Regions from separate parts of the Saccharothrix camelliae genome, predicted to be linked through region 2. Evidence: riboswitches for the same ligand, from Rfam matches in the RefSeq annotation. Region 2 holds a riboswitch; each other region holds the start of a gene.
The links. A riboswitch is a leader RNA that binds a small molecule or an ion and turns the genes downstream of it on or off. The one in region 2 is predicted to bind glycine.
Positions count from the first base shown of each region.

Region 1: linked by a shared signal. The riboswitch ahead of gcvH (glycine cleavage system protein GcvH) and the one ahead of gcvP (aminomethyl-transferring glycine dehydrogenase) in region 2 are both predicted to bind glycine.
Region 3: linked by a shared signal. The riboswitch ahead of gcvT (glycine cleavage system aminomethyltransferase GcvT) and the one ahead of gcvP (aminomethyl-transferring glycine dehydrogenase) in region 2 are both predicted to bind glycine.

Region 1 is NZ_CP160453.1:2,444,752-2,454,793, forward strand. Features, by position in the region: gene AB0F89_RS11975 (hypothetical protein) at 1-410, opposite strand, end outside; gene AB0F89_RS11980 (ABC transporter ATP-binding protein) at 410-1,543, opposite strand; gene AB0F89_RS11985 (hypothetical protein) at 1,592-1,966, opposite strand; gene AB0F89_RS11990 (hypothetical protein) at 1,973-2,155, opposite strand; gene ald (alanine dehydrogenase) at 2,500-3,606, opposite strand; glycine riboswitch at 3,800-3,895, shown strand; gene gcvH (glycine cleavage system protein GcvH) at 4,013-4,393, shown strand; gene AB0F89_RS12005 (L-serine ammonia-lyase) at 4,398-5,762, shown strand; gene AB0F89_RS12010 (glutathione peroxidase) at 5,801-6,286, opposite strand; gene AB0F89_RS12015 (transcriptional regulator) at 6,283-6,597, opposite strand; gene AB0F89_RS12020 (hypothetical protein) at 6,590-7,336, opposite strand; gene AB0F89_RS12025 (ABC1 kinase family protein) at 7,368-9,281, opposite strand; gene AB0F89_RS12030 (SSI family serine proteinase inhibitor) at 9,579-9,932, opposite strand.
Region 2 is NZ_CP160453.1:3,524,458-3,534,499, forward strand. Features, by position in the region: gene AB0F89_RS17300 (ATP-binding protein) at 1-300, shown strand, start outside; gene AB0F89_RS17305 (anti-sigma factor antagonist) at 318-737, opposite strand; gene AB0F89_RS17310 (hypothetical protein) at 1,177-1,419, shown strand; gene AB0F89_RS17315 (CDP-alcohol phosphatidyltransferase family protein) at 1,489-2,076, shown strand; gene gcvH (glycine cleavage system protein GcvH) at 2,135-2,518, shown strand; gene garA (glycogen accumulation regulator GarA) at 2,632-3,093, shown strand; gene AB0F89_RS17330 (MerR family transcriptional regulator) at 3,108-3,803, shown strand; gene AB0F89_RS17335 (bifunctional nuclease family protein) at 3,948-4,421, shown strand; gene AB0F89_RS17340 (MerR family transcriptional regulator) at 4,850-5,416, shown strand; glycine riboswitch at 5,513-5,603, shown strand; gene gcvP (aminomethyl-transferring glycine dehydrogenase) at 5,756-8,644, shown strand; gene AB0F89_RS17350 (hypothetical protein) at 9,249-9,674, opposite strand; gene AB0F89_RS17355 (hypothetical protein) at 9,770-10,042, opposite strand, start outside.
Region 3 is NZ_CP160453.1:3,279,476-3,289,517, reverse strand. Features, by position in the region: gene AB0F89_RS16195 (prolyl oligopeptidase family serine peptidase) at 1-342, opposite strand, end outside; gene AB0F89_RS16190 (hypothetical protein) at 458-1,108, shown strand; gene AB0F89_RS16185 (malonic semialdehyde reductase) at 1,179-1,784, opposite strand; gene glyA (serine hydroxymethyltransferase) at 1,864-3,129, opposite strand; gene gcvT (glycine cleavage system aminomethyltransferase GcvT) at 3,145-4,248, opposite strand; glycine riboswitch at 4,371-4,469, opposite strand; glycine riboswitch at 4,470-4,558, opposite strand; gene AB0F89_RS16170 (DUF3817 domain-containing protein) at 4,623-4,925, opposite strand; gene AB0F89_RS16165 (hypothetical protein) at 4,922-5,341, opposite strand; gene AB0F89_RS16160 (helix-turn-helix transcriptional regulator) at 5,450-5,938, opposite strand; gene AB0F89_RS16155 (hypothetical protein) at 6,130-6,291, opposite strand; gene AB0F89_RS16150 (CaiB/BaiF CoA transferase family protein) at 6,696-7,820, opposite strand; gene AB0F89_RS16145 (acyl-CoA dehydrogenase family protein) at 7,820-8,968, opposite strand; gene AB0F89_RS16140 (N-acetyltransferase family protein) at 9,075-9,527, shown strand; gene AB0F89_RS16135 (acetyl-CoA C-acetyltransferase) at 9,584-10,042, shown strand, end outside.

The sequences.
Region 1 (10,042 bases), 1.1 Mb from region 2:
ACCGCGGCCACGATCGCGAGGCCGTAGATCGCGCCCCAGGCGATGTAGACGACCATCTTCGCGGTCATCGCGGCGACCCTGTTCGGCGCGGTGAGGAACGTGGTGGTGATCGTCTTGCGGTTGATCTCGTTCGCGACCGCCAGGCCGCCGAAGATCATCGGGAAGATCGTGGCCACGTTGATGCTGCGCGCCATGCCGAACAGCGCCACCTGCCACTGCGACGGGTCGACGCCGAGCAGTTCGGTCAGCTCCTCGGCCTCCGAGCTGTTGATCAGGTCCATCAGGCCCTTGCCGATGGCGCCGGTGCCGAGCGCCCAGCCCAGGGCGATCAGCACGGTCGGGATCATCAGGCCCCACCACAGGCCCGTGGTGGTCGTCTTGCGGAACTCCGACTTGATCAGGTTGCCCATCACGCACCGCCCCCGAGGCCGCCCTGACCGTGCTGACCGTACGGGTTGTCCTGCGGCGGCGGCTGGTGTCCCGGCGGTGGTGGTTGGTAGCCCTGAGGGGGCTGTTGGTACTGCTGTTGGTAGCCCTGCTGGTACTGCTGCTGCTGATAGCCCTGCGGGGGCTGCTGGTACTGCTGCTGGTAACCGGGCGGTGGTTGCTGGTACTGCTGCTGGCCCAGGCCCGGCGCCGCGTACTGGCCGTTGGTGAGCTGGAAGAACAGCCGCTCCAGGTCGGCCTTCTCCTCCTGGATGCCGTAGATCGACACGCCCGCCTTCAGCGCGGTGTCCGCGACCTGCTTGGCCTCGACGCCGGTGACCGCGATGCGGCCGTCCGGCAGCTGCTCGACCGCGGCGATCCCGTCCTCGCGCAGCGCCGTGACCAGCGCGCCGACGTCGGACGGCTGCACGAGCACCCGGCCCTGCTGCTGGGCGCGCAGGTGGTCCAGCGGCCCGTAGTACATGGTCTGCCCGCGGCTGATGATGACCACCTGGTCCACCGTCTGCTCGACCTCGGCCAGCAGGTGGCTGGAGATCAGCACGGTCCGCCCGCTGCGCGCGTAGGACTGCAGGAACGTCCGCAGCCACGCGATGCCCTCCGGGTCCAGCCCGTTGGCCGGCTCGTCGAGCACCAGGATCTGCGGGTCGCCGATCAGCGCGGTGGCCAGGGCCAGCCGCTGCTTCATGCCCAGCGAGAAGCCGCCCGCCCGGCGGTCGCCCGCCGCGCCGAGGCCGACGAGCTGGAGCACCTGCTCCGCGCGCGAGTCGGGCATGCCGATCGCGGCGGCGTAGACCCGCAGGTGGTTGCGGGCCGTGCGCTTGGGGTGGAAGCCCTGCGCCTCCAGCACCGCGCCGACGACCCGGGCCGGGTTGCCGAGCTGGTCGAACGGCCTGCCGTTGATCAGCCCGATGCCCGCGGTCGGGGTCACCAGGCCGAGCAGCATGCGCAGCGTCGTGGTCTTGCCCGCCCCGTTGGGGCCGAGGAAGCCGGTCACCGAACCGGGTTCCACCGTGAAGCTCAGATTCTGCACCGCTGCGACCGGACCGAACTGCTTGGTCAAGTTCTGCACCACGATGCGGCCAGTGCCGTCGTGCACGCGTCCCTCCCGAGTACTCCTACCGGGCGTCATCCTGCCCTAGGAGGTTCACTCGGGTAGTGCGTGTCGCGGTTTCGACGCCACTCTCGGTATCTCGGTGGTCGTCTCGGTGTCGGCCGCGCGGCGCAGCGGTCGCAGCGGGCGGCGGCGCTCGCGGTGCGGCACGCCCTCGCCGATGAGGTGCTGGTGGGCCATCGTCCACACCTGGCACGGCCACTTCTTGTGCCGCAGGATGCCCGGGCAGGCGCCGCAGCGGCCGTCCGGGTCCGGTTGGTGCAGGGTCAGCAGCAGCCGCCAACCGTCGGCCAGGCGGTGGATCTCGGACCGCGCGAGCGGCACGAGGGCGTCCGCCTCACCGCGCTCCGCGGCCTCGTCCAGCAGCGCCAGCCGGCGCAGCACGGCGGCCCGCAGTGCCTCGTCCACGCCGGCTCACATCCTGTCGGCGACTTGGTCGAGCAGGCGGTGCAGCCGACGGGTCTGCGTGACGGACATCACAGCGGACTCGCCGGGCGGTGCGACCAGGAGAACTCGGTCGTCCTCGACGAGCACGGTCATCGACCGGTCTCGTCCGAACGGGTCGTGGCAGTCGATCCAACCCTCGGGTTCAGCCATCTGCGCTCCGATCGGGGAGTGGCGCGGCGAGCGCGCCACGCGGGCGGACGACCCCGCTGCGTAGCTGCGGGGTTCCCGCCCTGTGCATCGGCCGTGAGGGCGTCGTGACTTACCCGTTACGCCCCGAATTCACTCGTTTGCTTGAGGTCGCGCACGGTCCGTTGGCCACCGGGGGGCGAAATGCGCCCCGGTTCGGTGGGCCCGCTGGGCACGGACCCCCGATCCCGGCTAGGATTGGTGACGCGGCCCGCTCCCAGTGACCCCCAGGCTGGTTGAGCGGGCCGTCTCAACGCCGAAGGGCCCCGCTCACACCTGGTGAGCGGGGCCCTTCGCGGTTCCGGCGCTCAGAGCTCCAGGGGCGTGTGGGCCAGCCCGTGCGCCTGCGCGACCGGCAGGTTGGTCAGCAGGCCGTCGTGCGCGTTCAGGCCGAGCGCCAGCGCCGGGTCCGACCGCAGCGCCGCCTCCCAGCCCCGGTCGGCCAGCGCCACGGCGTGCGGCAGCGTCACGTTGGTCAGCGCGTAGGTCGACGTGCGCGGCACCGCGCCGGGCATGTTGGCGACGCAGTAGAAGACCGCGTCGTGCACCTGGTACGTCGGGTCGGCGTGCGTGGTCGGCCGCGAGTCGGCGAAGCAGCCCCCCTGGTCGATCGCGATGTCCACCAGCACCGCGCCGGGCTTCATGTCGGCCACCAGCTCGTTGCTCACCAGCTTCGGCGCCTTCGCGCCGGGCACCAGCACCGCGCCGATGACCAGGTCGGCCTCGCGGACGGCCTGCTCGACCGAGTAGCGGTTGGACGTCACCGTGCGCAGGCGGCCCTGGTAGAGGGCGTCGATGTGGCGCAGCCGGTCCACGTTGGTGTCCAGGATCTGCACGTCCGCGCCCATGCCGACGGCGATCGCCGCCGCGTTCAGGCCCGCCACGCCGCCGCCGATGACGACCACCCGCGCCGGGTGCACGCCGGGCACGCCGCCGGGCAGCACGCCGCGCCCGCCGGAGGGCTTCATCAGCGCGAACGCGCCCACCTGCGGCGCCAGCCGGCCCGCGACCTCGGACATCGGGGCCAGCAGCGGCAGCGCGCCGTTCGACGTCTGCACGGTCTCGTAGGCGATGGCGGTGGTCCCGGAGTCCAGCAGCGCCCGCGTCAGCGGCTGGTCGGCCGCCAGGTGCAGGTAGGTGAACAGGACCTGCCCCTTGCGCAGCCGCGGGTACTCCTCGGCGATCGGCTCCTTGACCTTGAGCACCAGGTCGCCCTCGGCCCACACGTCGTCCGCGGTGGCCAGGACCTTCGCGCCGGCGGCCAGGTACTCCTCGTCGGTGATCGCCGAACCGAGGCCCGCGCCGGTCTCGACGACCACGTCGTGACCGCGCTGCGCCAGCTCGTGGGCGCCCGCCGGTGTCAGCGCGACGCGGTACTCGTGGTTCTTGATCTCGCGGGGGACGGCGATCCGCACGGTGGGCTCCTTCGGCCGGTGTTACACCCAAGGTCCGGTAACGCGATTTCGGTGTCATCGTGCGGCGGGCACCAACGGGCCGGGGTCGGGTTGTGCCGATCGCACAAGCCGGTGGTCGCGTTGACACCCGTTGGTGTGGCACCTAGCGTGCGTCCAACCAACTGAACATCGGCCGCGGCGCGACGACAGCGCCGGAACCCGCGCGGGAGAGACCTCGGTGAACGTGCCGGGGCGCCGAAGGAGCAAGCACCCCCGCACACTCTCAGGCAGCGAGAACCGCTCGGGTGAGGCGACTCTGGAAAGCGCGCTCGACGCGCACCCACGGTGCAAGCCGCGACGCCGCGGTGAAGCTCTCAGGTCCCAGGACAGAGCAGGGGATCCGGACCTTGCCTTGAGGAGAGCTGTCGTGACATTTCCGGACAACCTGCTGTACACGCCCGAGCACGAGTGGGTGGACTGGGCGCCGGGTACCCAGGACCCCGTGGCGGTCGGCATCACCTCCTACGCGGCCGGGTCGCTCGGCGACATCGTGTTCGTCGAGCTGCCCCAGGTCGGCGCCGTCGTCAAGTCCGGCGACGTGTGCGGCGAGCTGGAGTCGACCAAGTCGGTCAGCGACCTGTACGCGCCGGTCAGCGGCGAGGTGGTGGCGGTCAACGACGAGGCCGTGAACGACCCGTCATTGATCAACAACGACCCGTACGGCCGGGGTTGGCTGTTCAAGGTGGCGGTGACCGACGCCACCGGGCTGCTGACCGCGGCGAAGTACGCGGAACTGACCGGGGACTGACGCCGTGGCCATCAGCGTGTTCGACCTGTTCTCGGTGGGCATCGGGCCGTCCAGCTCGCACACCGTCGGCCCGATGCGGGCGGCGGTGATGTTCGTCGACCGGCTGCGGCCGGTGCTGGGGACCGTCGACCGGGTGCACGTGGAGCTGTTCGGGTCGTTGGGCGCGACCGGGCACGGGCACGGGAGTCCGAAGGCGGTGCTGCTCGGGCTGGAGGGCCACCGGCCGGAGGAGGTCGACCCGGCCGAGGCCGACCGGCGGGTGGCCGAGATCCGGGCCACCGGGCGGCTGCGGCTCGGCGGTGAGCGGGAGATCGCGTTCACCGAGGACCCCGACCTGGTGATGCACCGGCGCAAGTCGTTGCCGCTGCACCCCAACGGCATGAGCTTCACCGCCCACTCGGGTGACACCGAGGTCGACTCGGCGGTGTACTACTCGGTCGGCGGCGGGTTCGTGGTGGACGAGACGGCCACCGGGGCCGACCGGATCAAAGCCGACGAGACCCCGCTCGCCCACCCGTTCCGCACCGGGGACGAGCTGCTGGCGCGGTGCCGGGAGACCGGGCTGTCGATCAGCGAGGTGATGCTGGCCAACGAGCTGTCGTGGCGGGACGAGGCGTCGGTGCGCTCCGGCCTGCTGCACATCTGGGCGGTCATGCAGGAGTGCGTCGAGCGCGGCTGCACGATCGACGGCGTGCTGCCGGGCGGGCTGAAGGTCCGGCGGCGGGCGGCGGAGATGCGGCAGCGGATGACCGCCGAGCACTACGCCACCGACCCGCTGCGGGTGATGGACTGGGTGACGTTGTTCGCGCTGGCGGTGAACGAGGAGAACGCGGCCGGCGGCCGGGTGGTGACCGCGCCGACCAACGGCGCGGCCGGCATCGTGCCCGCGGTGCTGCACTACTACACGCGGTTCGTGCCCGGCGCGTCCGACGACGGGGTGGTGCGGTTCCTGCTGACGGCGGGCGCGGTCGGCGTGCTGTTCAAGGAGAACGCGTCCATCTCCGGCGCCGAGGTCGGGTGCCAGGGCGAGGTCGGCTCGGCGTGCTCGATGGCGGCCGGCGGGCTGGCCGAAGTGCTCGGCGGCACGCCGGAGCAGGTCGAGAACGCGGCCGAGATCGCCATGGAGCACAACCTCGGGCTGACGTGCGACCCGATCGGCGGACTGGTGCAGATCCCGTGCATCGAGCGCAACGCGCTGGCGTCGATCAAGGCGATCACGGCGGCGCGGATGGCGTTGCGCGGCGACGGCTCGCACTTCGTGTCGCTGGACAAGGTCATCAAGACCATGCGCGAGACCGGCAAGGACATGAAGGTCAAGTACAAGGAGACGGCACGCGGCGGCCTGGCCGTGAACGTCATCGAGTGCTGAGCGTGGCCGGGGGTCGGTGACGGCCCCCGGCCCGCGGGTCACGGCAGGACGGACTCGATCGCCTTGACGACCGCCTCGTCCTCCGGCTGGGTGGTCGGCCGGAAGCGGGCGACGACGTCGCCGGTGGGGGAGAGCAGGAACTTCTCGAAGTTCCACTGCACGTCGCCCGCCGCGCCGTCGTTGTCGGCGAACGCGGTCAGCTCCGCGTACACCGGGTGCCGGGACGGGCCGTTGACCTCGATCTTCTCGAACAGCGGGAACGTGACGCCGTAGGTGGTCGAGCAGAACTCGGCGATCTCCTCCGCCGTGCCCGGCTCCTGGCCGGCGAACTGGTTGCACGGGAACCCGACCACCGAGAACCCCTGCTCGGCGTACCGCTCCTGCAACCGCTCCAAGCCCTGGTACTGCGGCGTCAGCCCGCACTTGGAAGCGACGTTCACCACCAGCAACGCCTTGCCCGCCAACGCGCCCAGGCTCGACGGCTCGCCGTCCAGGGTGTGCAGCGGGATGTCGTGGATGCTCATGCCCGCGAGGCTACGTGCCGCTCGACCAGCGCCCGCAGCGCCACCATCTCGGCGGCCAGGGCGGCCCGGCCCGCCGCCGTCACGCCGACCCACGTCCGGGGCCGCCTGCCGTCGTAGCCCTTCTCCACGGCCACCAGCCCGGCCCGCTCCAGCACCGCGATGTGCCGCGACAGGTTGCCCGCCGTCAGCTCCAGGGTGGACCGCAGGTAGCCGAACTCGACCCGCTTCGCCTCCGCCGCGACGGTCAGGATGCCCAGCCGGTGCTTCTGGTGCACCACGTCGTCCAGCGACGCGGTCGGGTGCTCAGCCACGCCGCAGGCCCACCAGGCCGCCGACGACGAGGGCCAGGCCGGGCAGCACGACCACGGCGGCCGTCGACCACGTGGTCGGGTGCGCGACGGTCAGCGGCGTGATCGTGGCGGACGCGCAGAGCACGACCAGGTAGGCCGCGGTGGTCGTGGTGAACCGGGTGCTGCGCTCCAACGCCGCCAGCACCACCAGGCCGAGGCCGATCGCGATGAACTGCCCGATCGCCGGCTGGTCCTGCTGCAGCACGGCCGTGCCGAGCACCGCCGCGGCCGCCGTCGGCAGGCGGGGCGCCTTCCAGTGCCACAGCACGGTGGCCGCGGCGAGCACGATCAGCCCGACGCCCGTGCCCGACTGGAAGCGGAACGGCAGGTGGGCCAGCGCCAAACCGACCACGGGCCCGCTCAGGCCGATCGCCAACGCCCCGAGGTAACCCCTGGTGGACGTCTCGATGCCGACCCGCGCGCCGCGCCTGCGGTACCACCACACGGTCGCCAGGCCACCGGTCACCAGCACCACCAGCCAGTACAGGCCGAGCAGCACCGGGTGCCGCACGTCGGGCAGCGCGCCGAGCACCGTCAGCGGCGACCACGCGCCCGGCTCGGGCGACCCGGCGGCGGGCTCGTGCAGCGGCACCGCCAGGAACGACGCGATCCCGAAGAACAGCAGCGGGAACGGGTAGGCGTGCCGGTCCTCCCGCGCCCGCCGGCGCAGCGCCTCCAGGTCGCGCAGCAGGTCTGCCACCCAATCAGGTTTGCACCGCAAACCGGATGGGTCAAGCACGCGGCCGGAAGATGGTCACCACCACCCGCAGCCCGAGCAGCACGCTGATCACCAGCAGGTTGTAGCCGAAGAGCTGGAACAGCGAGACGTTCGGACCGACCTCCGGCCCGCCGTCCGCGCCGAGCAGCATCACCGCCATCACGCCCGCCGTCGCGCCCAGCACGGTCAGCATCACCTGGTGCAGCAGCGAGACGACGAACTGCCGGTCCCGGTCGTCGGCGAACAGCCGCACGCCCACGCCCAGCCGCCCCTGCTCCAGGGCGGCGGAGATCCGATCGGCCCGCCGGGGCAGCCGGCGCAGCATCGGCAGCATCGCGTGCAGCTCCTCGGTCACCGTCCGCCGCAGCGACTCCGGCGTCAGGCGGGCGTTGAACTCCCGGTCCGCGAACGTCCGCGACTCGACCACGAGGTTGAACCCGGGCGACAGCGCGGCCAGCGTCCCCTCCACCGTGGCCAGCGCCCGGAACACCGCCGCGATCTCCGGCGGGATGCTCAGCCCGTGCCGGTAGACCAGCGTGAACAGGTCGCCGAACATCTGCGCGTCCGGTCGCATCCCGGTGCTCAGGTGCCGCGCCATGAACTGCCCGAGCGCGCGCTCCAAGTGCTGCTCGTCGATCTCGTCCGGCCTGGTCACGAGTTCCAGCAGCGCGTCGCGCAGCCCGGCCGGGTCGCCGTGGTCGACCGACAGCAGCAGCTTGCCGAGCGCCGCCCGCAGCTGCGCGTCGATCCGGCCGACCGACCCGAAGTCGAGCAGGCCGAGCCGACCGTCGTGCAGCAGCATGATGTTGCCGGGGTGCGGGTCGGCGTGGAAGACGCCGTTGACCAGCACCTGGCGCAGCAGCGCGGCCAGCAGCGTCCGGGCCAGCGCGTCCCGGTCGACCGAGTCCAGCGACGCCGACCGCACCGGCACGCCGTCCAGCCGCTCCATCACCAGCACGCGGGCCGTGCAGAGCTCTTCGTGCGCGGTCGGCAGCACCACGTCGGTACCGGCGGACGCCGCGCGCACGGCGGCCAGGTTGCGCGCCTCGACCCGGAAGTCCAGCTCCTCGCGCAACGCCGCGGAGAACCCGGCCGCCAGGTCGCGCACCCCGATCGCCTTGCCCCACCTGGTCCGGTCGTGCAACGTCGAGGCGAGCCGGTCCACGATGTCCAGGTCGGCCTCGGCGACCCGCCGCACGCCCGGCCGCTGCACCTTCACCACGACGTCCTCGCCGGTCTTCAACCGCGCCCGGTGCACCTGCGCCACCGACGCGGCGGCGATCGGCCGCTGGTCGAACTCGGCGAACACGTCCTCCGGCGCCCGGCCCAGCTCGGCCACCAGCACCTCGCGCACCGCGGGCCACGGCGCGGCGGGCACCTTGTCCTGCAGCAGCGCCAGCTCGTCCACCACGTCCGCGGGCAGCAGGTCCGACCGCGTGGACAGCACCTGGCCGAGCTTGACGAAGGTGACCCCGCCCTCCTCCAGCGCCAGCCGCAGCGACCGGGCCAGCCGGGTGTCGGTGCGCTCCCGGCCGCGCAGGTACGGGCCGAGGCCGTGCCGGACCGCGATCGCGGTGATCCGCGAGTAGCGGCGGGTGCGGGAGACCCGGCCGCGCAGCGCCCGCCACCACTCGGTCGGCGGCGGGACCGACCCGGTCGGCACCACGATCTCGGCGAACGTCAGCACCGCGATCACCAGCAGCAGCGAGATGCCGAACTGCACGGTCCCCAGCGACGGCGCCTGCTGCGCGTCCGGCATGCCGCTGAGCGCGGCCCTGGTCATCGACAGGCCCAGCAGGCACGCGAGCGTGGTGCGGATCAGGCCGACCCGCAGGCCGAGGATGCGGCGCGCGGCCAGCGCCATGCCGAGCACCAGCGCCAGGAACGTCGCCGGCACGCCGACCGTGTACAGCAGGAAATCACCCATACGTCCTCCCCCGAGCGTTCCGGGCGGAGGATAGAGCGATCTGCTTGAGACGGTGCGTGGCGTGCCCAGACCTCCGACCACTCGGATGGCTCAGGCGAGGTGTTCAACGGGTAATGGTCTGCGCGGAGCTGTACAGGTTCCTCATTTCACGCATGTGAAGAGTGTTGACGAATCGGGCGTGCAGTCCCTACGGTCGGCGAAGAGGTCCGAGGACCTCCGCAGGAACACCCGTGGAGGGGCCCCGACTTCGGCGGCGGTGTCGCGGGCCCCTCCACGGGTGCGCCCGCTCGTCCGGGCTCACAGCTCGAAGATCGGACCCGTCTCGGCGCGCATCACGCACGGGTTGGGGAACTCCGCCTCGAACACGCGGGTCTCGCCCCGCCACTTGCCGGACGCCTTCACCCGCACCGGGTCGTACTCCATGGTGCACATCGCCTGGCCGGACGACAGGCCGCCGATCTGGCCGTCCACATCGGACAGCGCCAGGCACGCCTCGTCCGCCCTGGGGTGCAGGCCGCCCGCCGGCTCGCAGGTGAGGTTGGCCAGCTGGAACGTCTCGCCGTGCCGCACGGTGAGCAGGAAGCCCGACTCCGGTGCGGAGAAGACGGGGATGAACGCGGTCATGGCCGCGAGCAAGGGGAGTGGTGCCATGCTCCCCAGCCTGACCGGCCGGCACGGCGGTCTCCAGGGGGCTCACCGGATCGTGTGGTTTCCTGGACGGTGCCACGCGCCGGTGTGAGGTGAGTCACGTCGAGGTGGCC
Region 2 (10,042 bases):
ACCGCGTGCGAGGGCTGGGTCGAGGTGGAGGTGCAAGGCGACGTGCCCGCGCACGCCGCGCCCGCCGTCCGCCGGCGCATCCTCACCGCCGCCCGCGGCGGGACGGTGCCCGTGGTCGTGGACCTGCGCGCGCTCGGCGAGCGCAACGAGGGCCTGATCCGCGGCCTGCGCGCGGTGGCGGAGGCCGCCGCCGCGGCGGGCAACCGCGTCGTCGTGCGCGCGCCCGAAAACGGCCACGCCCGCCGCGCTCTGGTCGCGGCGGGCGTGGATCAGGTCATCGACATGGTGCCGCACGACTAGACCCGTCCGGATCGTTCTCAGAGGGCCGTGCGGGCCTCCAGCGCCAGTTCGACCGACTCGAACACGCTGAACACCTCGCCCAGGCCGGTCGCGGCCAGCGGGCGCGTCACGGCGCGCTCGACGGCCACGACGCGGAACGAGGCGTCCCGCCGCTTGGCCTGCTGCGACGCCTCCACCAGCACCGCCAGCCCGGCGGAGCCGAGGAAGCTCACCCCGGACATGTCCAGCACCACCACGTCGCTCGCGTCGAGGCGCCCCAGCACGTCGGCCCGCAGCTGCGGCGCGGTGAGCATGTCGACCTCGCCGCTCACCGAGACCACGGTGACGCCCTCGGCCGGGTTGCGCGCGATGAGCCCGAGCTGTCCGACCCGCGGGCTGTCGGCCGCGGCGGACTCGACTCCGCCCGTCGTCACGACGTCCGGATCTTGAACAGTCACGAGGCACTCCTCTTCAGCTGGAACCGCTGGGTGGGAAGCCCGGCGCACCAATGGGTGCGCAGCACTGGACAGCAGCGTGGCGGAACGTGCCCGCTAGCCGGACTTCCCGGCGCGGCTGTTGGCTCAACCGCTGCGCCACCCACCGTACGGAGCCCGTGGCGGCACCACAAGCCGGCGGGTGGCGGCCTGATCGGTACCAGTGTAGTGCGTTGCACGGTGTGCGGCGCATGACGGACGGTGAGCGGTTTGGTCCCGGCGGGGCCGGTTACACCTCATGCGAAGCGTTCCGGCGGTCCGGCGCAACTCGGCCGGCCCAACCGCCCGCCGACCGGGACCGGGCACGAATGCGGAGGTGGTCCTCACCACAGTCCCGCACAATCCGGTGACGGGGATAACGCCACGAGAGCCGTGCGCGACAACCCTGGTGGAGGGATTTCACATGAGCACCACGACGGAAACCGAGTCAGAGCCCGCGAAGCCGAAGGCGGCGCGCGTCGGCACCAGCGGCGCGGCAACGCTGCCCACGGCCCCGTGCAGCGTGGTCTGGAGCAAGGGCCACGCCTACGTGCTCGAAGGTTTCCGGGCCCGGTGGGTCGGCGTCGACGACCGAGGTCGTCCGCAGGCGCTCACCGGCGCCGAACTGCAGAGCCGCGGCTGGAGCCGCACCCGTTCGACCAACTGAGCCCGGCGCCCGGCCGGCTTCCGCGAGTCGGCCACCGGGGCGCGCCGGGCGGCCGGCTACAGTTCGGGCGTGCCGCGCGACCCAGCCGACCGGCTGCTGACCATCCCGAACGCGCTCAGCGTGTTGCGGCTGCTCGGCGTGCCCCTGTTCCTGTACCTGCTGCTCGGCCCGCGCGCCGACGGCTGGGCGCTGGTCGTGCTGGTCGCGGCGGGCCTGTCCGACTGGCTCGACGGCAAGATCGCCCGCTGGCTCGACCAGGCGAGCAAGCTCGGCGCGCTGCTCGACCCGGCCGCCGACCGCCTCTACATCCTGGCCACCCTGGTCGCGTTCGTCGTGCGCGGCATCGTGCCCTGGTGGGTGGCGGTGGTGCTGGTGGCCCGCGAGGCGGTCGTCGGGGTCTGCCTGCCCGTGCTGCGGGCCCGCGGCTACGGGCCGTTCGAGGTCAACTACCTGGGCAAGGCGGCCACGTTCAACCTGCTCTACGCGTTCCCCATGCTGCTGCTCGCCCAGGGCTCCTCGACCGCCGCCCAGATCGCTCGGCCGGTGGCCTACGCGTTCATGGTCTGGGGCGGGGCCCTGTACCTGTGGTCCGGAGTGCTGTACGTGTACCAGTTCACCCTGGCGATGCGCCGACGGCCGGGGGTCGCGCCCCGCTGAGCGGGACGTGGGAAGATCCGGTTGCGAAGATCCACCGTCATTGAAGGAGCACACCGCGGTGATTCCCGAGGAGCTCAAGTACACCGAGGAACATGAGTGGGTGCTGCGCACGGGTGAGGACACCGTGCGCGTGGGCATCACCGACTACGCCCAGGAACAGCTCGGCGACGTCGTGTTCGTCCAGCTCCCCGAACTCGGTGAGCAGGTCGCGGCCGGTCAGACGCTGGGCGAGGTGGAGTCGACCAAGAGCGTGTCGGACATCTACGCGCCGCTCGCCGGCGAGGTCGTCGCCCGCAACGACTCGCTGGACCAGCAGCCCGACCTGGTCAACTCGGACCCGTACGGCGAGGGGTGGATGGTGGAGCTCCGGCTGGAGGACCCCACCGCGGTGGACGACCTGCTGGACGCCGCCGCGTACCAGGAGCTGGCGGCCCAGGGGTGACGTCGATCTTCCGGCGGCTCTTCGGTCGGTGGGGGAGCCGCTCCTCGGACAAGGGTTCGGGCACGATAGGTTCTAGCGGTCTCGAGAGTTCCAGCAGCAGGAGGAGAGCTCAGGTGAGCACGAACGACGGGCCAGGCGTTCCGCCGGAGCAGTCCCCGGAGCGGACCTCCGTTTTCCGGGCCGACTTCCTCGCCGAGGTCGAGGGCGCCGAGGCGCCCGCCCAGGAGCCGGCCGTCGCGGGTGTCGACGCGCTGCCCGCCGGGTCGGCTCTGCTCGTGGTCAAGCGCGGCCCCAACGCGGGGTCGAGGTTCCTGCTGGACCGCGACACGACCAGCGCGGGGCGGCACCCCGACAGCGACATCTTCCTCGACGACGTGACGGTCTCCCGCCGCCACGCCGAGTTCCGCCGCGAGGGCGGCGAGTTCGTGGTGATCGACGTGGGCAGCCTCAACGGCACCTACGTCAACCGCGAGCCCGTCGACCAGGCGGTGCTGGCCAACGGCGACGAGGTGCAGATCGGCAAGTTCCGCCTGGTGTTCCTGACCGGTCCGGGCGCCGGGGGCCAGGGGGCCTGAGCGATGGGGCTCCGGTGACGGCGGCCGGGCGGCCACGCGGGGGGTCGAGCATCGGGGCGGTGCTGGCGCTGCTGCGACCCGACTTCCCCGACGTCACCATCTCCAAGATCAGGTTCCTGGAGTCCGAAGGGCTGGTCCGCCCGGCGCGCACGCCGTCGGGCTACCGGCAGTTCACGGCCGCGGACGTGGACCGCCTGCGCTACGTGCTGGCCGCGCAGCGGGACCGCTACCTGCCGCTGAAGGTCATCAAGGAGCAGTTGGACGCGGCCGACCAGGCCGCGTCGAAGGCGTTGCGCGCGGTCGACCCCACCCCGGCCGCCGGGCAGCGGGTCACCCGCGAGGACCTGCTGGCGCGGGCGGGCATCGAGCCGGGCGTGCTGGCGGACCTGGAGCAGAACGGCCTGGTGAAGGCCGGTGCGGGCGGGTTCTACGACCACGAGGCGGTGCAGATCGCGTCGACCGTGCGGGCGATGGTCGCGCACGGCCTGGAGGCGCGGCACCTGCGCCCGTTCCGGGCCGCGGCCGACCGCGAGGTCGGATTGGTGGAGCAGGTCGTCGGCGCGGCGCACCGGCACCGCGACCGGGCCGCGGTGGACGAGGTCGTGCGCGAGTTGGCGGCGCTCTCCGTGACGCTGCACTCACTGCTGGTGAAGGTGGGTTTGCGCGACGTCACGGGTGGAGTTGCGGGCACCCGCGTTTCGCCGAGGTGAACGCGTGTCCGCATCGTGATTCGATGAGGGCGGGCGGTTGCGCACAGAGCCCGCTTGGCGGGTAGCGTCGAAACCGTACGTGGGGGATCCTCGTGAGGTAGCGGGGACGCCAGAATTTCAGCGCGCTGAGGGAGGCGAGACCCGATGAGCGAGATGCGCGTCGTCGGCGTGCGGGTGGAACTGCCCGCGAACCAGCCGATCCTGCTGCTGCGCGAAACCGAGGGCGAGCGGTACCTGCCGATCTGGATCGGATCGGTCGAGGCCACGGCGATCGCGTTGGAGCAGCAGGGAGTCCGTCCTGCCCGGCCGTTGACCCACGACCTGTTGAAGGACGTCATCGGGGCGCTCGGCCGGCAGCTGGAGCAGGTGCGGATCACCGACCTGCAGGAGGGCACCTACTTCGCGGAGCTGGTGTTCGACGGCGACATCCGGGTCTCGGCGCGGCCGAGCGACTCGGTGGCGCTGGCGCTGCGGATCGGCGTGCCGATCCACGCGGAGGAGTCGGTGCTGGCCGAGGCGGGCCTGATCATCCCGGACGAGCAGGAGGACGAGGTCGAGAAGTTCCGCGAGTTCCTCGACTCGATCTCGCCGGAGGACTTCCGCGGCGCGGACACGTAGACCGCCCGCTCCGCACTTCGCACGACGCCTCGGTCCACGGGTTGCCGCTCGCGGACCGGGGCTTCGCCGTGCCCGCCTGCGAAGGGCCGGGACGTCGGCCGGCAAGCCGCGCACGGCCCCTCGCAAGTGTTGCGGTGAGTTGTGGATCAACCCCGCGTGCCACCCGCAGGTGTCACTCCTATGGGTTACACAACGTCAATGATGCTCCGCTAAACGATCACTAAACGTCACCCGAATGGCTTACGACGGGCGGCTCTCTCAACCTCAACCTCACGTTGAGGTCAGACACGCCCCGCGCGTCGCGTTGACCTGCCCCCTACCCGGTCTTACCGTCGAACTCAGGTGAATTGTCACGGTGTGGTTCCGCGACACCGGGGCGGCTTCACGTTGGTCGCCGGTCGTCGTGACCGGACCGAGGGGAGGCAGGCGTGGTCGAGGAAGCGCCCATCCGGGCCGGATCCGGCGAACAGGGTGAGCTGTTCCCGGACTCCTCGCTGCCGGACGAACTGGTCGGGTACCGCGGCCCCGCCGCGTGCCAGATCGCGGGCATCACCTACCGCCAGCTCGACTACTGGGCACGCACCGGGCTGGTCAACCCGACGATAAGGAGTGCCCACGGCTCAGGCAGCCAGCGGCTCTACTCGTTCAAGGACATCCTGGTCCTCAAGGTCGTCAAGCGGCTGCTGGACACCGGCGTCTCGTTGCAGAACATCCGGGTCGCGGTCGACCACCTGCGCCGCCGCGGCGTCCAGGACCTGGCCCGGATCACGCTGTTCAGCGACGGCACCACGGTCTACGAGTGCACCTCCCCGGAGGAGGTGGTCGACCTGCTGCAGGGCGGCCAAGGGGTGTTCGGCATCGCGGTCAGCGGCGCGATGCGCGAGATCAGCGGGACGATCCACGACTTCCCGGCGGAACGCGTGGACGGCGCCGAGATCGTGGAAGCGGCCGACGACGAGCTGTCCCGCCGCCGCCGCACCCGGGCCATCGGCTGACCCCCGCGCCCCCGGTCGCGGGTCGGCGGTGAGATCCACGTCGCGCGAGCGGTATGACGCGCACGTCCAGCGGGTACGCTCTCGCGCGTAGTCGCTTTATCCCGCGCGGGAGAGTCCGAGCCAGTCTCGGCGCCGAAGGAGCAAATCCTCCCCGGAACCTCTCAGGCGCAAGGACCGCGCGGGTGAGACGCCTCTGGAAAGCGGGTCGGGCAACCGACCCCGCCGACGGTGCAAGCCCGGGTCACGCCGGGTGAAGCTCTCAGGCGCCCGGCGCCGGGCAGAAGACAGAGGGGGAGGGCAACGGCAGAAGTCTGTCCGGAGCCCTGGAGGCCAGCACCGATGACGCAGGACCGCATCCCCCTCGCCGCGCTCGAACACGGCACCCCGTTCGCCGACCGGCACGTGGGCCCGCGGCCCGCGGAGCTGGCCCGCATCCTCGACGTCATCGGTGTCGGCTCGCTGGAGGAACTGGCGCAGCACGCCGTCCCGCCGTCGATCCGCGAGCGCGACCTGGTGCTGGACCTGCCGGAGCCCGCCACCGAGCCCGAGGCGCTGGCCGAGCTGCGCGCCCTCGCCGCCCGCAACCGGCCGATGACGCAGATGATCGGCCTCGGCTACTACGGCACCACCACCCCGCCGGTGATCCGCCGCAACGTGCTGGAGAGCCCCGCCTGGTACACCGCGTACACGCCGTACCAGCCGGAGATCTCCCAGGGCCGCCTCGAAGCGCTGCTGAACTTCCAGACCGTGGTCGGCGACCTGACCGGCCTGCCGCTGGCCAACGCCTCGATGCTGGACGAGTCCACCGCGGCCGCCGAGGCGATGACGCTGGTGCGCCGCGCCGGTCGGTCCAAGTCGGACAAGTTCGTCGTGGACGAGGACACGCTGCCGCAGACCCTCGCCGTCATCGAGACCCGCGCCGAGCCGCTGGGCATCGAGATCGTGACCGCCGACCTGTCGCAGGGCCTGGAAGGGCTCGGCCTGGGCGGCGACTTCTTCGGCGTGCTGCTGTCCTACCCCGGCGCGTCCGGCGTCGTCCGGGACCACGCGGGCCTCATCGAGGAGATCCACGGGGCCGGCGCCCAGGCCGTGGTCGCCGCCGACCTGCTGTCGTTGACGCTGCTGCGCCCGCCCGGCGAGATCGGCGCGGACGTCGTGGTCGGCACCACGCAGCGGTTCGGCGTGCCGATCGGGTTCGGCGGGCCGCACGCCGGTTACATGGCCGTGCGCCAGGGCCTGGAGCGGCAGCTGCCCGGCCGGCTGGTCGGCGTCTCGGTGGACGCGGACGGCTCGCTCGCCTACCGCCTCGCCCTGCAGACGCGCGAGCAGCACATCCGCCGGGAGAAGGCGACCAGCAACATCTGCACCGCGCAGGTGCTGCTCGCGGTGATCGCGTCGATGTACGCGGTCTACCACGGCCCGGAGGGCCTGAAGGCGATCGCGACCCGCGCCCACCGGATGGCCACCGTGCTGGCGGCCGGGCTGCTGGAGGGCGGCGTCGAGGTCGTGCACGGCGAGTTCTTCGACACCGTGCGCGCTCGCGTCGAGGGCCGTGCCGCCGCCGTCGTCGCCGCCGCGCGCGACCTGGGCGTGAACCTGTGGCAGGTCGACGCCGACGTGGTGTCGATCGCGTGCGACGAGACCACCACCCGCGAGCACCTGGAACTGGTGTGGGAGGCGTTCGGCGTGACCGTCTCCGACGTGGACGGGCTGGACGCCGACACCGCCGACGGCATCCCCGCCGACCTGCGCCGCACCAGCGACTACCTGACCCACCCGGTGTTCCACGCGCACCGCTCCGAGACCGCGCTGCTGCGCTACCTGCGGGCGTTGTCGGACAAGGACGTCGCGCTGGACCGCAGCATGATCCCGCTGGGCTCGTGCACGATGAAGCTGAACGCGACGGCCGAGATGGAGCCGATCACCTGGCCCGAGTTCGCCGACCTGCACCCGTTCTCGCCCGCGTCGGACGCCGAGGGGCTGCTGACGATCATCGGTGACCTGGAGCGGTGGCTGGCCGAGGTCACCGGGTACGACGCGGTGTCGCTGCAGCCGAACGCGGGCAGCCAGGGCGAGTTCGCCGGCCTGCTGGCGATCCGCGCCTACCACCGCGCCAACGGCGACGCGCACCGCGACGTGTGCCTGATCCCGTCCAGCGCGCACGGCACCAACGCGGCGTCCGCCGTGATGGCCGGGATGCGGGTCGTGGTCGTCAAGTGCGACGACCGGGGCAACGTGGACGTGGAGCACCTGCGCTCGACGATCGAGGCGCACCGCGACTCGCTCGCCGCGATCATGATCACCTACCCGTCGACGCACGGCGTGTACGAGGACACCGTGCGCGAGGTGTGCGGGTTGGTGCACGACGCGGGCGGCCAGGTGTACGTCGACGGCGCGAACCTGAACGCCTTGATCGGGCTCGCGCAGTACGGGAAGTTCGGGTCGGACGTGTCGCACCTGAACCTGCACAAGACGTTCTGCATCCCGCACGGCGGCGGCGGTCCGGGCGTCGGTCCGATCGGCGTCCGCTCCCACCTCGCGCCGTTCCTGCCGAACCACCCGCTGCAGCCGGCGGCCGGTCCGGCGACCGGTGTCGGCCCGATCAGCGGCGCGCCGTGGGGTTCGGCGTCGATCCTGCCGATCTCGTGGGCCTACGTGCGGATGATGGGCGCCGACGGCCTGCGGCGGGCGACGCTGACGGCGGTGGCGGCGGCGAACTACGTGGCGCGGCGGTTGGACGAGCACTTCCCGGTGCTGTACACCGGCGAGGGCGGTTTCGTGGCCCACGAGTGCATCCTCGACCTGCGGCCGATCACCAAGGCGACCGGCGTGACGGTGGACGACGTGGCGAAGCGGCTGGCCGACTACGGGCTGCACGCGCCGACCATGTCGTTCCCGGTGGCGGGCACGCTCATGGTGGAGCCGACGGAGAGCGAGGACCTGGCCGAGATCGACCGGTTCATCGACGCCATGATCGCGATCCGGCACGAGATCGACCGCGTCGGCTCGGGCGAGTGGCCGGCCGACGACAACCCGCTGCGCAACGCCCCCCACACGGCGGCCTCCATCGCGGCGGAGTGGAACCACCCGTACAGCCGCGAGGTGGCGGTGTTCCCGGCGGGCGTTTCGGCTCCGAAGGTCTGGCCCCCGGTGCGCCGCATCGACGGCGCCAAGGGCGACCGCAACCTGGTGTGCTCGTGCCCCCCGATCTCCGCTTACGGCGGCTGATCGAGCAGTTCGTCCGGGAGCCCCGGTCGCGAGTTCACGCTCGCGACCGGGGCTCCGGCGTTCGAGGTGCTTGCGTGCCTGCCTGCCGGCCAGGGGCATGCTTCCTCGGGGCTCGGGGCTCGGGGCTCGGGGCTCGGGGCTCGGGGCTCGGGGTGCGGGTACGAGGCGCAGGGTGCGGGCGGTGGGTGCGGGGCGGTGCCCGGTCGGTGCGTGCACACGGTGGCGGGCGCGGAGCACGGGGGCAGGGCGCAGGCGGTGGGCGTAGTCCGCAGGGTGCGGTGGTGGGCGCGGAGCGGGTGCGGGGTTGGCACGGTGCGGTGTGGTGCGGTGCGGTGCGGTGCGAAGGTAGGCAGTGAGTATGGAGCGGTGGGCTGGGAGTGGTCGGGACCGAGACTGGGTGCCTGGCCACCGTGGGCAGCCGAGAGTTGCGAGGCGTTCGAGGAAGGTTCGTGCGTCCTTGGGCGGCAGGGCGTGAGCGACGAGCATCGGGACCCGACTGCCGGGCACATCGCGGCCAAGGGGTGTCCGGGCGGATCTGAGCCGGCGACCCGCGCGCCACGGCCCCTTCGGGTGGTCGTGGCGGCCGTTGGCCGGGGTGGTCAGTTCAGCACGCCGGGGTGATGACGCGGCGGTAGGGAGGAGTGGCGTCGCTCATCTCCTCGGTCAGGCCGAAGCGTCGCAGGACGGCCAGGCTGCGGGTGTTCTCCCGGTGGACCACTGCGAAGACCCTCGCGGCACGGGGCGGTCTTCGGGTGCCGATGTCGGTCATCGCGGCGGACATCAGGACGTCCGACGCACGCGGGCCCGATTCGAAGCTCCGGCCCTGCCAGTGCAGGCTCAGGGCGACGACCTGGAGCTTCGTGGCCTCGATCCGTTGCCCTCCGGGCGCTAAGAGGGCCGCGTGCTCATGCGCCGCGACGCCTACCAGTTCGCCGGACGGCACGGTCAGCAGCAGAACGCGCGGATCGGCCTCTGCCGCGCGGGGATCGAGACCCCAGTCGAGCAGGTCCCGGCACACGAACCGCTCCACTTCCCGGTGCCACGCCTCGTCCCGGGCACACCGGAATTCCTCCAGGAGTCCCTTGTCGTCAGCGCACGCCGTCCTGACCTTCCATCTCTCTCCCCTCATTCGTGGATGACCACGGGCACCGGGGCGAACAACGGCGCCGGAGTGCCGGACAAGCGCTCGGCGTCCTCCTCGGTGATCGTGGTCGTGCGTGGGTCGGCGCGGTCGAACGGTGAGTACGGTTCCGCTGCCTCCGGCAGATCCAGGTCGACCGCCGGGACCACCTCGACCATTGCCTGGTCCCCTGTCAGCACGGTCCGCAGGACGACCGGGCCGCCGAGGAAGGCGCGGTGCGCGGCATCGAGCAGCGGACGGGGCAGGACGACATCCGG
Region 3 (10,042 bases), 240 kb from region 2:
GAACAGCCTGCCGGACAACGCGAAGACCGCCTGCCGCGCGGCGCCGTCGGTGGCGTAGCCGACGATGCCCGCCGCCTGCTCGCGGGTCCGCTCGCGGCGGGCCCGCTCCTCCGGGGACAGGTCCTCGGGGTCGGTCAGCAGGGTGGCCGGGTCGGCCAGCAGCGACTCGGTCCGGGTGGCGGTGTCGAACGCCCACAGGCCGTTCGCCCGGCTCGTGGCCGTGGCGGTGCGGAGGAAGTACACCTTGGCGCCGTCCGGCGCGACGGTGAAGGTCCGGGGTGCGCCGAGGGTGAACCGCTGGGTGCGCGCGTGTTGGCGCGGGAAGGAGATCTCGTTGCCCACCCGGACACCCTACGGGGGCCCCTGTCCTCGGTTCACGTGTTCGCCGGGCTGAACCGCTCCGGTGCGCGGGCCGTAGTCGTCGGTGGAGCGATTGACGGACCAAGGAGGAGTGAGTGTGATCCGACGAAACCGCATCGCCATCGCCGTCGCGGGCGGCATGGCTGCCGTGCTCGCGCTGGTCATGTGGACTTCCAACGCCACCGGCCTGCAGGGCCGGACGGTCGCGCAGACCGAGCAGGTCGGCGCCGCGGCCCAGGGCGACTACGGCGACGTCCAGGAACCCTTGGCCCCTCCGACCAGCGAGGAGGCGGCGCCCGTCGAGGAGCCCGCCGCCGAGGAGCCCGCGGGTCAGGCCGCGCCGGCGCCGTCCGGACCGCAGGTCACGCTGGTGGCCAAGACCGTGGACAAGATGGGCGAGGTGGTGCAGGACGGCGACGGCCGCACGCTGTACCGGTTCGACAAGGACGCGCCGGATCCGGCGAAGTCCAACTGCGAGGGGCAGTGCGCCGTCACCTGGCCGCCCGTGCTGACCGACGGCGCGCCGCGACTGCAGGGCGTCGACCCGGCGCTGGTCTCGACGGTGAAGCGGGCCGACGGCACCGAGCAGGTCACCCTGGACGGCTGGCCGCTCTACACCTACGCGAAGGACGAGGCGCCCGGCAAGTGGCGCGGTCAGGGCGTCGGCGGCACCTGGTTCGTGGTGCGGCCCGACGGCAAGCGCAACGTCGAGTGCCTGCCACCGGGGGTGACCGCGCCGGCCGCCTAGTCCACTGTGGAACGCCCTGATCCCCCGGCCCGGGGTTGGCCGGGGGATTCGGCCGTCGCGCAGCGGGCCGTCAGAGCACGCGCACGGCCTCGGCGAAGTCCAGCCGCGGGTTGCGCGGGTGGGTGCCGGAGTGGTCCGGGTAGCCGATGTTGACGATCACCAGCGGCAGTTGGGCGGTGTCGGCGAAGAACTCGCGGCGCACGCCCTCGGCGTCGAACCCGCTCATCGGGCCGGCGGCGAGGCCGGCCGCGCGAACGCCGACGATGAAGTAGCCGACCTGGAGCAGGGCGCTCGTCCTCGCCGCCTCGGTCCGCTTGGCGTCGTCGGCGAACGCCGCCTTCGCGCCGGCGAAGTGCGGGAACGTCCGGCCCAGGTGCTCGTGGAAGTCGGTGTCGGCGGTCAGCACCGCGGTCACCGGCGCGGCCAGCGTCTTGGCCCGGTTGCCCTCCGCCATGTGCGGCGCGAGGCGGGCCTTGGCCTCCTCGCCGCGGATGAACAGCACGCGCAGCGGCTGGCTGTTCATCGCGGTGGGTCCGTGCTTCACCAGGTCGTGGATCGCGCGGAGCTGGTCGTCGGTCACCGGTTCGCCGGTGAACGCGTTCGCCGTGCGCGCCTCGCGGAACAGCAGGTCCTGTGCTTCGCGCGGCAGCGCCAAGGCGTCGAGCGTGGTGGTCATGGTTCTTCTCCCGGTTGTCCCGTGCGCGGGTCGCGCACGGGACAACCTCCAGCAAACCCCAACTATTTCGTGGCGACGTTCACAGCGTCGGGTACAGCGGGTGCTTGGCCGCCAGCACCTCGACCCGCGCGCGCAGCTCCGCCAGGTCCGGCGAGGGCTGCAAGGCCGCCGCGATGACGTCCGCCACCTCGGCGAAGTCCGCCGCGCCGAACCCGCGAGTGGCCAGCGCCGGCGTGCCGACGCGCAGGCCGGAGGTCACCATCGGCGGGCGCGGGTCGTTCGGCACCGCGTTGCGGTTGACCGTGATCCCGACCTCGTGCAGCCGGTCCTCGGCCTGCTTGCCGTCCAGTTCGGACGCCACCAGGTCCACCAGCACCAGGTGGACGTCCGTGCCGCCGGTGAGCACCTTCACACCGGCCGCCGCGGCGTCGGGCCGCGACAACCGGTCGGCGAGGATCTTCGCGCCCTCGACCGTGCGCCGCTGCCGGTCGGCGAACTCGGGCGACGCGGCGTGCTTGAACGCCACCGCCTTGCCCGCGATCACGTGCTCCAGCGGACCGCCCTGCTGGCCGGGGAACACCGCCGAGTTGATCTTCTTCGCCAGGTCGGCCTCGTTGGTGAGGATCACCCCGCCGCGCGGGCCGCCGAGCGTCTTGTGGGTGGTCGTCGTCACCACGTGCGCGTGCGGCACGGGGCTCGGGTGCAGGCCCGCCGCCACCAGGCCGGCGAAGTGCGCCATGTCCACCATCAGGTACGCGTCGACCGAGTCGGCGATCCGGCGGAACTCGGCGAAGTCCAGCTGCCGCGGGTACGCCGACCAGCCCGCCACGATGAGCTTGGGCCGGTGCTCGGCCGCCAGCCGCTCGACCTCGGCCATGTCGACCCGGCCGTCCTCGTCCGACACGTGGTAGGGCACCACGTTGTAGAGCTTGCCGGAGAAGTTGATCCGCATGCCGTGGGTCAGGTGGCCGCCGTGCGCCAGGTCCAGGCCCAGGATCGTGTCGCCCGGCTGCAGCAGGGCGAACATCGCGCACGCGTTGGCCTGCGCGCCCGAGTGCGGCTGCACGTTCGCGAAGCCGGCCCCGAACAGCGCCTTGACCCGCTCGATCGCCAGCCGCTCGATGACGTCGACGTTCTCGCAGCCGCCGTAGTACCGGCGGCCCGGGTAGCCCTCGGCGTACTTGTTGGTCAGCACCGACCCCTGCGCCTGGAGCACCGACACCGGCGTGAAGTTCTCCGAGGCGATCATCTCCAGCGTGCTCTGCTGCCGGTGCAGCTCGGCGGCGACGGCGTCCGCGACCTCCGGGTCGAACTCCGCGAGGGAGGTGTTGAAGTGCTCGGACATGTGTGGGTCTCTCCCTTAGCTGTTGCGCTTGTAGAAGGGCAGCGCGACGACTTCGACCGGCTCGTGCTTGCCGCGGACGTCCACCGACAGCGCGGCGCCGGGCTCAGTGTTGCCGACGGCCACGTACGCCATCGCCACCGAGTACCCCAGGGTCGGCGACAGCGCGCCGCTGGTGACCTCGCCGATCCGCTCGCCGGCCGCGTCCAGCACCGGGTAGCCGTGCCGGGGCGCGCGGCGGGAGGTGGTCTTCAGGCCGACCAGCACCTGGTCGACACCCCGTTCGGCGACGGCGGCCAGGGCGTCGCGGCCGACGAAGTCGCCCGGCTTGTCGAGCTTGACCACCCGGCCGAGGTTGGCGTGGAACGGCGTGCGCTCGCGACCCAGCTCGTTGCCGTACAGCGGCATGCCCGCCTCCAGCCGCAGCGTGTCGCGGCAGCCGAGGCCGGCGGGCCTGAGGTCGTGCGGCGCGCCCGCCTCCAGCAGCGCCCGCCACACGTGCGCGGCGTCGTCCGGGGCGGTGAACAGCTCGAACCCGTCCTCGCCGGTGTAGCCGGTGCGGGCCAGCAGCACGGGCCTGCCCGCCACCTCGGTCGGGTACGACGCGTAGTACTTCACGCCGGCCAGGTCGGTCGGCGTGAGGCCCGCCAGGATGGCGGTGGCGTTCGGGCCCTGCACGGCGAGCAGCGCGTAGTCGGTCGACTTGTCCTCGACCACCGCGTCGAAGCCCCCGGCCCGCTCGACCAGCGCCTCGTGCACGACGGCGGCGTTGGAGGCGTTGGCGACGACCAGGTACTCGGTGTCGCCGAGGCGGTAGACGATCAGGTCGTCCACCACGCCGCCGTCGGCCTCGCAGATCATCGTGTAGCGGGCGCGGCCGACGCCGATCGCGGACGCGTGGCCGACCAGGGCGTGGTCCAGCGCGGCGCCCGCCTCCGGGCCGGTGAGCAGGATCTCGCCCATGTGGGTCAGGTCGAACAGGCCCGCCGACGTGCGCACCGCGTGGTGCTCGGCCAGCTCGCTGTCGTAGCGCAGCGGCATCCGCCAGCCCGCGAAGTCGGTGAACATGGCGCCCAGCGCCTCGTGCTCGGCGTGCAGGGGCGTGCGGCGGCTATCCATCAGGCGGGTCCTCCCTGGGTGCGGACATGCCGAAGGGCCGACCGGTCGGGTCGGCGGGCGGGCACGTCCGAAGGATTCACGAGCGAAAGGATGACACGGTCCATCGGAGACTCCTCGTCGAGTGAGCCTCCCCCTCTGTCATGGGCCTGAGAGCTTCACCACCCCGCGAGGGGCGGCTTGCACCGTGGGCGAGGCGCGGTGGCGCGCCTGCTTTCCAGAGTTGCCTTCGTCGGGCGGTAGCTGTGCCTGAGAGATTCCGGGGAGGATTTGCTCCTTCGGCGCCCCTGGTCGGGGACTCTCCCGCTCGACATCGACGGCCGTGTCCAGTTGTCGCCGCAGACGCTAGGCGTGCCGGACGGCCCTGGTCAACCCGGGGGTCACAGGGCCTTGGCGGCCCGGACGCTCTCGACCACCTTGCGCTCGGCGTAGAACGACACGAACGGGATCGTGCCGGCGAGCAGCACCAGGACGGTGCCCTTGATCGACCAGCGGGCCTTGAGCGCCAGGTCGACGGTGAGCACCAGGTAGACCGCGTAGAGGAAGCCGTGGACCGGGCCGACGACCCGCATCATGCCCTCGTTGCCGCCCGAGTACTTGGCGATCATCGCGACGACGAGCAGCAGCAGGCCGCAGCCGACGACGTAAGCCATGAACCGGAACCTGGTCAACGCGCCGCTCATCGCCCTGCCTTCCCCTCAACGGTGGTCCGCGCGTGGAGTTCGGCGAGCATGCGGTTGTAGGCCGCCAGCTCTTCGTCCTCGTCGTCCACCGCGGGTGCTCTGATGGGCTCAACGGTAACGACCGGCCGCGACGGCGCGACCACCGGCTCCGGGGCGGGCCCGTCGGCGGGCCCGGCCGAGGCCGCGGCGGCGTCCTCCGCCTTGCGGCGGGCGTCCAGCTTGACGATGCGCCACACCATGAACGCCGGGAAGAGGCCGAACAGCGGCCACTGGAAGACGTAGCCGAGGTTCTGGAAGGTGCCGCCCGCCTGGGAGAACCGCTCCCACTGCCAGTAGGCGAGGCCGCAGCACACGACCAGCGACGCCAGGCAGGCGGCCGCGATCAGCAGCCGCTTGGGGGTGATGAAGCCTTGCACGAGCTCAAGAGTACTTGCTCGGTCCACCAGGGCTGGGGCTCCCGCACAGGAGCCCGCCCCTCCGGGCGAGGGCTCCCCGACCTCAGGAGCCCGCCCGACTCGTCGGACCTAGGCGACGCCGTCCCGGCGTTGCCTCTGCAGCCTGGCCACGCACCAGGCCGCCGCGCTGCCCCGACGCAGGTGCTGGAGCACCGTCATCGGGCCGAGGCGCCGACCGAGGTCGGCGGGCGTGAGCCCGGCCGCCCGGTAGTCCAGAGCGCGCTGGTCCAGCGGGCTGATGCCCGCGTCCCACCACAGCTCCGCCTCGGACAGGTCGCCGACCAGCTGCCAGTAGCTGGCGGCGGCGGCGAGCAGGACCTCGGGCACCTCGGGCGCCCGCTTCCTCATCGCCGTCACGTAGGCCGGATCGGCGGACTCGACCTGCACGAGCCCGCGAGGTCCGCCGTTCGCCCGCTGCACCGGGATCCCCGGCGCGGACGGCGGGGCTTCCGCGAGCCACGCGTCCTTGATCCGGTTCACCTCCTGCAGCTCGGCGTCGTCCGAGCGCTCAGCCGCCCACTGCCGCAACAGCTCGTCGACTCCGGAGTCCTCGACCATTCTGCCTCCTCATCGGTCGAAGATCAGCCAATGCGACGCACCGTATTAGCGGGTACCGACAACCGCTAGACCCTTGTTTGTCCAAAACCCTGTTACCAGGGCGTTATAGCCCTCATTCCACCCGTACGGTGCAACGTTCGGGGCGCATAGTCACCGATCGTGACCGCATTGCGCGGACTTCGACGGGGGCCCTAGGCGAACAGGCTGCGGACGAAGGTGATGATCGACTCGGCGCCGGACTGGAGCCACCCGAGCGCGGTCTTCACCGCCCCCGCGGACTCGTTCGGCTGGGTGATCAGGAGGAACAGCACCAGCGCGACCGCCGCCAGCGTCACCACCTTCTTGACGTTCACTGATCGGTCTCCGTCCGTGTCACTGGGCAGGGCGGCGGGTCGCCGCTCCGGTCAGGTCGAGAGCCATGGTCCCCCATTCACCCGGAAGATGGCGGCCGGACCCGCCGTGATCGCCCGACCGGCCGCAAGAACGACCACGCAAACATGCATCAGCCCTGTTCAGGGTCACCCGAACGGACGATCAAGGGGACCTGTGGTCCCGCCGATCACCAAGGTACGGGCACTCGCCCACCCCCCTGGCACGGACACCGAGGTACAGCGACACCACCACCTCTGCACAGCCCATCACCTGATTGCGCCGAGGCACGCACGCAGCGTGACAAAGGCCGATGGCGGCTGCCACCTATTTCCGGTACCCCTTCAGGTGATTTTTCACGTCCTTTTTCCGGTGCCCGGCAGCCGGCTCAGCCGATCACGCCCGAACGTCGCAACGAGTTGATCTCGTCCTCGGCCAGCCCCAGCCCGGTCAGCACCTCGGCGGTGTGCTCCCCCGCCGCGGGCGGCGGGCCCGGCGTCGCGGCGGGCGTGCGGTCGAACCTCGGCGCGGGCGCGGGCTGCGCCACCCCTCCCACCTCGACGAACGTGCCGCGCCGGGCGTTGTGCGGGTGCCCCGGAGCCTCCCCGGGCGCCAGCACGGGCGCGAGGCAGGCGTCGGTCCCCTCGGCCAGCGCGGCCCACTCGTCCCTGGTCCGGGTGGCCACCGCCGCGCCGATGCGGGCCCGCAGCTCCGGCCAGTTCGCCGGGTCGTGCCTGCCGGGCAGGTCGGCGTCGGCCAGCCCGAGCACCGCCAGCAGGTCGGCGTAGAACTTGTCCTCCAGCGCGCCGACGCTGACGAACCGGCCGTCCGCCGCCTCGTACACGTCGTAGAACGGCGCGCCGCCGTCCAGCAGGTTCTCACCGCGCCCGCCGGGCCACGCGCCCGCCGACGACATGCCGTGCAGGAACGTCGTCAGCAGCGCCGCGCCGTCGACCATGGCCGCGTCGACCACCTGGCCGCGCCCGGACCGCTCCCGCTCGTACAGCGCCGCCAGCACCCCGAGCGCCAGCAGCAGCCCGCCGCCGCCGAAGTCGCCGACGACGTTGAGCGGCACGGTCGGCGGCGCGCCCGCCCGGCCGATCGGCTCCAGCGCGCCCGCCACCGCGATGTAGTTGATGTCGTGCCCGGCGCGGTCGGCCAGCGGGCCGTCCTGGCCCCACCCGGTCATCCGCCCGTAGACCAGCCGCGGGTTGCGGGCCAGGCACTGCGCCGGGCCGATGCCCAGCCGCTCGGTCACGCCCGGTCGGAAGCCCTCGACCAGCACGTCCGCCTCCGCGACCAGCCGCAGCACCAGCTCGGCGCCCTCGGGTCGGCGCAGGTCGACGCCGATCGAGCGCCTGCCGCGACCCAGCAGGGGCGCCTCCGTGCCGCCGCCGACCCGGTCCACCCTGGTCACCGACGCGCCGAGGTCGGCGAGCACCATGCAGCCGAACGGACCGGGCGCGAGCCCGGCCAGCTCGACCACCTCCAGGCCCTCCAGCGGCCCGGCCACTAGAGCGACCTCGCGATGATTTCCTTCATGATCTCGTTCGTCCCGCCGTAGATCTTCTGCACGCGCGCGTCCGCCCACGCGCGCGCGATCGGGTACTCGGTCATGTAGCCGTAGCCGCCGAACAGCTGCACGCACTCGTCCACGACCTGGCACAGCCGCTCGGTGGCCCACCACTTGGCCATCGCCGCCGTGGGCACGTCCAGCTTGCCTTCGAGGTGGTCCCGCACGCACTCGTCGACGAACGCCCTGGTCACGCGGGCCTCGGTGGCGCACTCGGCGAGCTTGAACCGGGTGTTCTGGAACTTGATCAGCTCCCGGCCGAACGCCGTGCGGTCCTTGACGTAGGCCAGCGTGAGGTCCACCGCCGCCTCGATGCCCGCCACCGACGCCACCGCGATGATCAGCCGCTCCTGCGGCAGCTGCTGCATCAGCTGGACGAACCCCTGGCCCTCGGTGGCGCCGAGCAGGTTCGCCGCGGGCACCCGCACGTCGTCGAAGAACAGCTCGGCGGTGTCCTGGCCCTTCAGCCCGACCTTGTCCAGCACCCGGCCGCGGCGGAAGCCCGGCGCTCCGGCGGTCTCCACGACGAGCAGCGAGATGCCCGCCGCGCCCTGGCCCGGGTCGGTCTTGGCGACCACGACGACCAGGTCGGCCTGCGCGCCGTTGGTGATGAAGGTCTTGGAGCCCGACAGCACGTACTCGTCGTCGCGGCGCAGCGCCCGCGTCCTGATGTTCTGCAGGTCGGAGCCACCGCCGGGCTCGGACATGGCGATCGCGCCGACGAACTCGCCGGAGGCCAGCTTCGGCAGCCAGCGGTGCTTCTGCTCCTCGGCGCCGTAGGAGTTGATGTAGTGGGCGACGATCCCGCTGTGCACGCTGTTGCCCCAGGAGCTGTCACCGCAGCGCGCCTGCTCCTCCAGCAGCACGGCCTCGTGCGCGAACGTCCCGCCGCCACCGCCGTACTCCTCGGGGATGGACAGGCACAGCAGGCCGAGCTCGCCCGCCTTGGTCCAGAAGTCCCGGTCCACCTGCTTCTGCGCGGCCCAGCGCTCCTGGTGCGGGACCGCCTCCTTCTCGAAGAACGCCCGGGCCAGCCGGCGCAGGTCGTCCAGGTCCTCGGTCATCCACGCGGAGCGGCGAGTCGGCATGGTCCCGACGGTGCCACCGGGCGGGCCGGACCGCCATGACCGCAGTGCGCCAGGGTGGCGGTTGATCGTGAGCGCAAATGTCAGGATCTTCCGGGACACTGGAGCCATGCGACTCCGGCGGCTCGGACCAGCGGACTGGGCGACGTGGCGGGACATCCGGCTCACCGCGCTGGGCAGCGACCCGGCGGCGTTCGGCTCGACGCTGGAGCTGGAGCGGGGGTTCGACGAGGCGCGGTGGCGCGAGCTGCTGGCGCCGGAGCGCGGGGTGCGGGTGGTGGCGGAGGACCCCGAGCCGGTCGGGCTGCTGGCCGGTGTGCCGCACGAACATCACCCCGACGTGCTGTACCTGTACTCCATGTGGGTCAAGCCGGAGTTCCGCCGGCGCGGTGTCGGCGAGGCGTTGATGAGCGACGCGCTGTCGTGGGCGCGGGAGCGCGGGTGGGCGCGGGTGCAGCTGCGGGTGTTCCGGGGCAACGAGACGGCCCGGCGGCTCTACGCGCGGCTCGGGTTCGCCGGCGAGGGCGAGATCATGGACTACCGGGTCGCCCGGATGAGCTAATAAGTCACCTCGCGCGGTCATGGGCAGCGGCCCGATCCGTGGTTACCGTTGAGTACATGAGCGAAGCCTTGATCTTCGACGCGGTGCGCACACCGCGTGGCAGGGGAAAGCGCGGATCGCTGCACAGCGTCAAGCCGATCACCCTGGCCTCCGGGGTGCTCGCGGCGCTGGCGCGGCGCAACGACCTGGACACGTCGGCGGTGGACGACGTGGTGCTCGGCGTCGTGTCACCGGTCGGCGAGCAGGGCTCGGACATCGCCCGCACGGCGGTGCTGGCGGCCGGCTGGGACCTGCGACCGGCGGGCGTGCAGCTCAACCGGTTCTGCGCGTCCGGCCTGGAGTCGGTGAACCTGGCCGCGGCCAAGGTGGCGTCCGGGTTCGAGGACCTGGTGGTGGCGGGCGGCGTCGAGTCGATGTCGCGGGTGCCGATGGGCTCGGACGGCGGCGCGTGGATGGCCGACCCGGAGACCAACATGGCGGTCAACTTCGTGCCACAGGGCGTGAGCGCCGACCTC